2 regions of the Buttiauxella sp. AC038 genome follow, and region 1 is predicted to be linked to the other one. Evidence: predicted binding sites of a transcription regulator. Region 1 holds the regulator's gene; the other holds the start of a gene.
What was found. The regulator Fur, encoded in region 1, represses iron uptake genes when iron is present. The targets are predictions, from matches to a motif close to ATAATAATGAGAACNACTATCAA.
Positions count from the first base shown of each region.

Region 2: the regulator Fur is predicted to act here: its motif matches at 1,433-1,455, upstream of fhuE (ferric-rhodotorulic acid/ferric-coprogen receptor FhuE).

Region 1 is NZ_CEEDCQ010000001.1:3,629,889-3,634,103, forward strand. It holds gene ybfF (esterase) at 1-594, shown strand, start outside; gene ybfE (LexA regulated protein) at 730-1,011, shown strand; gene fldA (flavodoxin FldA) at 1,163-1,693, shown strand; gene fur (ferric iron uptake transcriptional regulator) at 2,038-2,490, shown strand; gene chiQ (ChiQ/YbfN family lipoprotein) at 2,581-2,913, opposite strand; gene chiP (chitoporin ChiP) at 2,961-4,215, opposite strand, start outside.
Region 2 is NZ_CEEDCQ010000001.1:3,205,238-3,209,452, forward strand. It holds gene lpoB (penicillin-binding protein activator LpoB) at 1-402, opposite strand, end outside; gene AC0IXI_RS15350 (YcfL family putative periplasmic lipoprotein) at 458-832, opposite strand; gene hinT (purine nucleoside phosphoramidase) at 837-1,193, opposite strand; gene fhuE (ferric-rhodotorulic acid/ferric-coprogen receptor FhuE) at 1,560-3,749, shown strand; gene ptsG (PTS glucose transporter subunit IIBC) at 3,985-4,215, opposite strand, start outside.

The sequences.
Region 1 (4,215 bases):
ATGAACTACCCTGCTATGGCGCAGGATGTCGTCGAAACGCTCGATGAATATGACTTTGAGAAAGCCATTATTATTGGCCATTCAATGGGTGGCAAAGTGGCGATGGCTTTGACGGCGATTGCCCCAGAGCGTATCGACAAATTAGTACTGATTGATATTGCACCGGTGGATTATCAGGTGCGCCGCCACGATGAAATTTTCACTGCAATAAATGCCGTCAGCGCCGCTTGCGTTAAAACACGGCAGCAGGCCGCGACCGTGATGCGCGAGCATCTTGATGAAGAAGGTGTTATTCAGTTCTTGCTAAAATCCTTTGCCGATGGCGAATGGAAATTCAACGTGCCGGTGCTGTGGGAGCAATATGAGAATATTGTCGGCTGGGAAAACATTCCTGCATGGAATGAACCCTCGCTATTTATTCGCGGCGGCGCATCTCCTTATGTCAATGAATCGCATCGTAGCCAGTTGCTTTCACAGTTCCCTCAGGCGCGTGCTCATGTGGTTGCAGGTGCCGGACACTGGGTTCACGCAGAAAAACCTGATGCTGTTTTGCGCGCAATCCATCGTTTTATCGACACAACAGCGGCAAACTGATTAAAAACAAACCGACTGGCCGCAAGATGTGGCTAACGCGTTGGCGCGCAAGCCATGCTGATGTATGATTGCGCGCTAAATTGCGCCAGAGCACCCCGCTCCGTGCCACCTGAATTCCCTGTCAGTAGTCTAATCATGGCAAAAGAACAAACGGACCGTACTACATTAGATCTGTTCGCGGACGAGCGTCGCCCGGGGCGACCAAAAACCAATCCGCTAACGCGTGATGAGCAATTGCGTATCAACAAACGCAACCAACTCAAGCGCGATAAAGTACGCGGCCTGAAGCGAGTGGAGCTAAAGCTCAATAACGATGCGGTAGATGCTCTCAATCAGCTGGCTGAAGCGCGCAATATCAGTCGTAGTGAATTGATTGAAGAGATACTTCTCGAACAACTGAAGCAACATCTCAGTTAGTTTTAGTGCTATGTCCTGGTATGCGATTTTGCAGTCTGTGCACACCGGGGCGATAGCAGTTTCCGCACCACGAAGTGTTCTGCTATGATTGCCCTATCTGTGGCCAAATAGCAGCCACCATACCATTAAGTATCAAGAGGTTATTTTACTCATGGCAATCGTAGGCATTTTTTTCGGCAGCGACACTGGTAACACCGAAAATATCGCGAAAATGATTCAAAAACAGCTCGGTAAAGATGTTGCTGAGGTGCATGACATTGCTAAGAGCAGCAAAGAAGACCTGGAAGGCTTCGACATTCTGCTTCTCGGCATTCCAACCTGGTACTACGGCGAAGCCCAGTGTGATTGGGACGATTTCTTCCCAACTCTGGAAGAAGTTGATTTCAATGGCAAACTGGTAGCGTTGTTTGGTTGCGGTGACCAGGAAGACTACGCAGAATACTTCTGTGACGCATTAGGCACTATCCGCGACATCATTGAGCCGCGCGGTGCAGCTATCGTCGGTCACTGGCCGACTGCGGGTTACCATTTCGAAGCATCTAAAGGTCTTGCAGACGATGACCACTTTGTTGGCCTGGCGATTGACGAAGACCGTCAACCAGAACTGACTGCTGAACGCGTTCAGAAATGGGTTAAACAAGTTTCTGATGAGCTCAACCTGGCTGATATCATCAACGCCTGATTCTAAACCCTGGCTACTTTAAGATGCAGGCTGGCAATAAACCTGCATATTCAAGGGCGATGGGCATCAATGTGGCGAGACTATTGGGTTTCGCCACATTGATAGTTATTTCCGATTAAAATAATTGCTACAAATTTTTAACTTTTCAGCTTGTCCCTGTACAATGAACTCCTGACAAATAGCTATCAAGGCCATCAAATCGCGACTCAACCGCAATTTTTTAACTTGGTTATGCATAATACTTGCGGTTCCCATTTAGAAGGGGCAGTTCTATAATGAGACGCATTCATCTTAACGCTCACCCTGACTCCGAGCGAATCGTTAAGCAACAGGACAATTTCCGCATGACTGACAATAATACCGCATTAAAGAAGGCCGGCCTGAAAGTCACGCTTCCTCGATTAAAAATCCTTGAAGTGCTGCAGGGGCCGGTGAACCACCACGTCAGTGCGGAAGACTTATATAAACGTCTGATTGATATGGGCGAAGAGATTGGTCTCGCCACCGTTTATCGTGTACTAAACCAGTTTGATGATGCAGGCATTGTGACGCGCCATAACTTCGAAGGCGGCAAATCCGTATTCGAACTGACACAGCAGCATCACCATGACCACCTGATTTGCCTGGACTGCGGCAAAGTAATTGAATTCAGCGATGATTCAATCGAAGCCCGTCAGCGTGAAATCGCATCACGTCATGGTATTCGTCTGACTAACCACAGCCTGTACCTTTATGGTCATTGTGCTGAAGGTGATTGCCGTACCGACGAAAACGCACACGAAATCAGCGAAAAGTAATCTGCACCTCCGGCACCCAGAGTTGGGTGTCAGGCAATAAAAAAACCGGTGAGGAAGCTCATCGGTTTTTTTATTGCCTGAATACAGCGATTACTTATTGTTGGCGCGGATCTCTTGCCAGATTTTATCGCATTTTGCTTTCACGGCCTGGTCATTACCGGTACGTGTTGCCTGAATGCAGTTCTGGTAATCCAGGGTACGAACCGTTTCTTTCTTCGCAAACTCCTGGTGTTCCTTATCCTGAGCCAACACATTCAATACGCTTTGGCAGGCCTGAATTTTATCCGGATTGCCTTCTGCGGTGTTAATACAGGCGCTATACGCTTGTTTTAGTTTTGTGTCTTCCGGAGCCGTTTTAGGTTGTTGCTGCGCACACGCACTTAAACCTAACGCCATCACCACAGTCAGAACGATTTTTTTCATGTTTGATATCCTTAAGAAAACCGGGCGTTTTCACGCCCGGATTCGAATCAGAAGATGGTGAACGGTGCGATGACGATGAATTTCACGTCGCGCTCATCCTGGAAGATGTTGCCGTAACCACCGCCCCAGCTTGGGATGTCTGAATGGTTGTCGTACTGAGTGAAGTGCAGTTTGAACAGCGTGCCTTTCGCACGACCATCCTGAACGGTGTACAACGCATCAAGGCTGTACGCAGATTCTTTCAGGCGATTATCAGCATCGTAGTAACCGTCAGTGGTTGGTTTAGAGCTTGGTTTAGCATCCCATGCGTACACATAAGAAGCACCCACTGCCCAACCTGCCAGGTTCCAATTGCTCAGGTCATACATCGCGCCTGCAAATACTGCTTTTTCACCGTTGGCGTTGAAGTCAGAGCGGTTATCCCACCACACATCAAGACGACCGTTTGAAGATGCATAAGTTGGGGTCATACGCTGCAGGAAGTAACCTTGCTGGCCATCGGCCTTAACAATAGTTCCTTCAAGACGCAAATCAACCTGACCCACTCTGTATCCGAGAGTCAATGCCTGCAACCATGCAGTGCCGTCGTACAGATCGTTAACGCTGCCATCTGAAACTTTGTCACGCGTACCGTAGAACTGGTAGCTGGTTGTTAACGGGCTGCCCGCGATATCAAACTTATAGCTTGCTTTGGTGAAATACTGATCAACGTAGCCTTCAGCCTGCCCAAATGCCGCTTCGAGAATGAAATCATTTTTGAAGTCATACTTCGCGCCAAGAGAGTGTAAATATTCAACTTTGGTTTTTTTGTCGTTCTGATAGAACTTGTCCATTTCCAGGTGCCATGGAGCTTTGTACTCGTTGGTCCACATGTAGGAGAAGCTCAGCGCACCAGAATCGCCGTAATCAAAGTTTGCACCGGCTTCAGCGCCCTGGTAAGTACCAGGCATGAAGCTCCAGTGTGGTGCGAGCAAGGTTTGCCCGGTTGGCTGAATGTAACCGCCACGTGCCCAAACCGGGCCGTATTTGAATTTAGCTGCGGCTTTATAGAGGCTAATACCGCTCTTATCACCTGAGTAATCTTCGTCGTAAGCTTTGTTTACAGAGGAGAATGCGATTTCGTTCGGGTGACCGCTGTTACCATTTTCTGCCATTTCGATAGCAGTAAAGGCCGCAATATCCAGACCGAACATGTCAGCGGCGAAACCAGACTGGAAGTCCAGGTTGGCGTTCCAGGTGGAATGCGCAAGGTTAGTTTCATATTTATCAGTCGTAACATCTTTACGGTCACGCTCACGCTGC
Region 2 (4,215 bases), 420 kb from region 1:
TAATTGCTGTTTCGCCAGCGAAAGCTGCTGTGCTGAAACAAGGGTAAATTTGGCATTGTTCTCCAGCGCACCACGTAGTGCTTCTGTCGCTTTGCTGGTTTGCAGTGAACCATTAGTGTGGTTATTTACGCTGTCCACCAGCAATACGCCACCGGCTGTTACACCTTCGGCCTGAAGCATTTTGCCAACCATTGGCTGCATGGTGCTACCCCAATCGTAACTGCGCACTTTTGGTGTCGCAGGAATGGTTGGTTGTGGCTGTTCAATCGGGCCTGGCTGAGTGGGTACAGTTGGCACTGTTGGAACAGTTGGTTGCGGCTCTACTGGTTGCTGCGGAACAGGTTTTACTTCTTCCACAGGTGCAGGCGCTTCACCACGGTTAATACACCCGGATAAAATCATCGCCGCAGCGAGAATAACCAGATAACGATAGATTCCCTTAATCAAAATTCACCCCTTACAAAGAGAGAGAAAGACGTACTTTACGTGCGTCTGGATAACTGGCTATGGATGACACCGAAACGCTTGATTTCGCTGGTAACGTAATCGCGCGTTGCTGCTCGAGAGGATGAATCTCAAGACCCTTTTCGTCATACCAATAGAAACGATAGTTGATGATGACTGGGTTAGACTGTTCATTATATAGCTGGCTGCGAGAAACAGTGGCGCCCTTGTCAGTTGAAATTTCAGGCTTTTCAGCACTGACTCCCGCCGCCAACACAGATGCCTCCATGACCAGCGTTTGCCCATCATTAACAGGGATAGCAGGTTTGGAGCTACACCCTGCCATGACAATGACGGCCAATAGCATTAACAGCGGGTTATTTTTCATCAACTTATCCTTTATGCGTCAGCATCGGACCCAGCACGCGACCGCCCAACAGATGCATGTGGATATGATAGACTTCCTGCCCGCCATGACGATTGCAATTCATGATCAGACGATAGCCATCCTCAGCAATCCCTTCTTGCTCAGCAATTTTTGCAGCAACGGTCAACATGCGCCCCAACGCCAGTTCATGCTCAGCGGTGACATCGTTAACTGTTGGGATCAGGATATTAGGGATAATAAGGATGTGGGTAGGTGCCTGCGGCGATATGTCACGGAATGCAGTAACTAACTCATCTTGATAAACGATATCTGCCGGAATTTCGCGGCGAATAATTTTACTGAAAATAGTTTCTTCGGCCATGACGTTACCTTTATTCATTAATTGCTGGCTATTTGCTCGTTTAAGTCGCTGCGCGCACAGGCTTAAAGGCATAACGTAAGAGTATGAGCGAGTTACTCGTGCTCTTTCAACCTTAACCCATTATTTCTTTATCACTCTTTGGGCAACCTGCTTCTCAGATCTTTCGTAAACCCTGCACTTCTCGTGATTAAAACCATATTTCACTTGAGCTGTAACATATGTTTACAGCTTATCAATGAATGAGTATATTTCTCATTTGCATTTTCATTCGTGTGTCACAAATAAAATCGCAAACAATCAATGTACTCTGTGACCGGACTCCTTTGGCACTCAGACACAACCTCCAATAATTCATAAGGGTTTAAGATGTCTTTAACCATTTCTACCAGGGATGGGCAACGCGCACCTGCCAGCGCTATTTCTATGCTGGCATCCTGTATTGCTTTCGCACTCGTTCCTTCAACCGCTTTCTCCGCCACTCAAAATGCAGAAGAAACGCTGGTTGTCGAAAACTCGGTATCTAATACATCCGATGCAGAAGAGAGCGATTACAGTGTTAAAACCACCACCAGCGGTACGAAAATGTTGCTGGTGCCGCGTGATATTCCGCAATCCGTTAGCATCATCAGCGAGCAGCGCATGCAGGACCAGAATCTTGAGTCACTGGGCGATGTCCTGAAAAACACCACGGGTATATCTGAAAGTGTTGCCGACTCCGACCGCAGCAACTTCTACTCGCGTGGTTTTTTAATAGACAACTATATGGTCGATGGCATCCCAACGCTGTTTGAATCGCGCTGGAACCTGGGCGATGCCTTGACCGATACTGCGATGTATCAGCAGATTGAAGTTGTCCGTGGTGCTAATGGCCTGATGACTGGTTCCGGTAACCCTTCAGCCGCCGTCAATATGGTGCGCAAACATGCCGATAGCCGTGAATTCCAGACCAACGTTTCGGCAGAGTATGGGAGCTGGAATAAACAACGCTATGTTGCTGATATGTCTACGCCACTGACCGACAATGGTAATGTTCGCGGCCGCATGGTTGCAGGTTATCAGGATAACGACAGCTGGCTTGACCGCTACAACCAGAAGAAAAAATTCTTCTATGGTGTGCTCGATGCGGATTTGACCGAGGCCACCAGTTTCTCAGTCGGTTATGACTATCAGGAAACCAACGTGAATAGCCCGACCTGGGGCGGTATTCCACGTTGGTACACCGATGGCAGCAAAACTGACCCGGACCGCAGCTACAGCACGGCCCCTGACTGGGCTTACAACGACAAAGAATCGCAGCGTACTTTCCTCACTCTGAAGCAAAAACTGGGCAATGACTGGCAGCTCACGGTTAACGGCACGCACACGGAAATGGACCTCGAGAGTAAGCAACTTTACCTGGATGGACTGGTAGATAAAAACAGCGGCATGATGGTTAGCCCATATGGCGCATCCTACCCATATGTAGGTGGCACGGGTTATAACACCGGTAAGCGCAAAGTGGATGCTCTCGATACCTTTGCCAATGGCTCTTATGAACTCTTCGGCCAGCAGCATGAACTCATGGTTGGAACCAGCTACACCAAACAGAACAATACTTATTACAGCTCGTGGGAAAACATCAGCGATACCCAGTTAGGCAATTACAATGACTATGACGGCAACTTCCCGGAAACCAACTGGACGCCATTGAGTCTCGCTCAGGAAGATACGGTTCGCCAGAAGTCTGCTTATATGGCGACTCGTATTACTCTAGCCGACCCTTTGCACGTCATCGTGGGTGCGCGTTACACCAAATACAATCTGCATACGCTAACCCAGGAGCTTGAGAAAAATAACACGTCGCCTTATGCCGGCGTGGTGTTTGATATCAATGATGACTGGTCAACATATGCAAGTTATACCTCCGTCTTTAAGCCGCAAACCGAGCGTGACGAGCAAGGGAATTACCTTACCCCAATCACAGGTAACAACTATGAAGCAGGCGTGAAATCAGACTGGATGAATAGCCGTCTGACCACGTCTCTTGCCATCTTCCGTATTGAGCAAGATAACCTCGCGCAATCGACCGGCATGGTAATTCCAGACAGCAACGGTGAAACGGCCTACCGTGAAGCTGATGGTACCGTGAGTAAGGGTGTGGAGTTTGAGATTAACGGCGCGTTGACTGATGACTGGCAGATGACATTTGGTGCAACACGTTATATTGCAGAAGACAGCGACGGTAAAGCTGTTAACCCTAATCTGCCTCGCACTTCAGTTAAATTGTTCACCAGTTACCGCATCCCAACACTGCGCGAGCTAACTGTGGGTGGCGGTGTTAACTGGCAAGATCATGTGTGGGCAGATGTTCCAGTACCGGGTGGTACTTTCCGTGCGGAACAAGGCAGTTATGCGTTGGTTGATTTGTTTGCCCGTTATCAGGTTACGAAAGCGTTCTCGGTACAGGCGAACATCGATAACTTGTTCGACAAAACTTACGACAGCAACATCGACAGCCGTTCCATCGTCTACGGCGCACCGCGCAACTACTCTGTAAGCGCTAATTACGCGTTCTAGTCTCAATGGCGGATGGCGCAAGATTATTCACCATGCAAAATTGGTTTCAAATCATAGCCTAAATAGTTCAAGTTGCAGGTAGGCGGCAAATGAGCGAATCCCCAGGAGCTTACTAAAGTAAGTGACTGGGGTGAGCGAGTGCAGCCAACACCCCTGCAACTTGAAATATGACGGCTATGGGATGGCAATAAAAAAGGGAGGCCAATGGCCTCCCTCAGTTCTCCCCAACGACTTCTTAGCTGTTACGGATCCACTCATCCATTTCAGTTTTCAGGTTATCGGATTTAGTACCGAAGATTGCCTGAACACCTGAACCAGCTACTACTACACCTGCCGCACCCAATTTCTTCAGGCCAGCCTGGTCGACTTTAGAAATGTCGGCCACGCTAACACGCAGACGGGTAATACACGCATCCAGGTTAGTGATGTTTTCTTTACCGCCGAAGGCGCTAACCAGAGCCGGTGC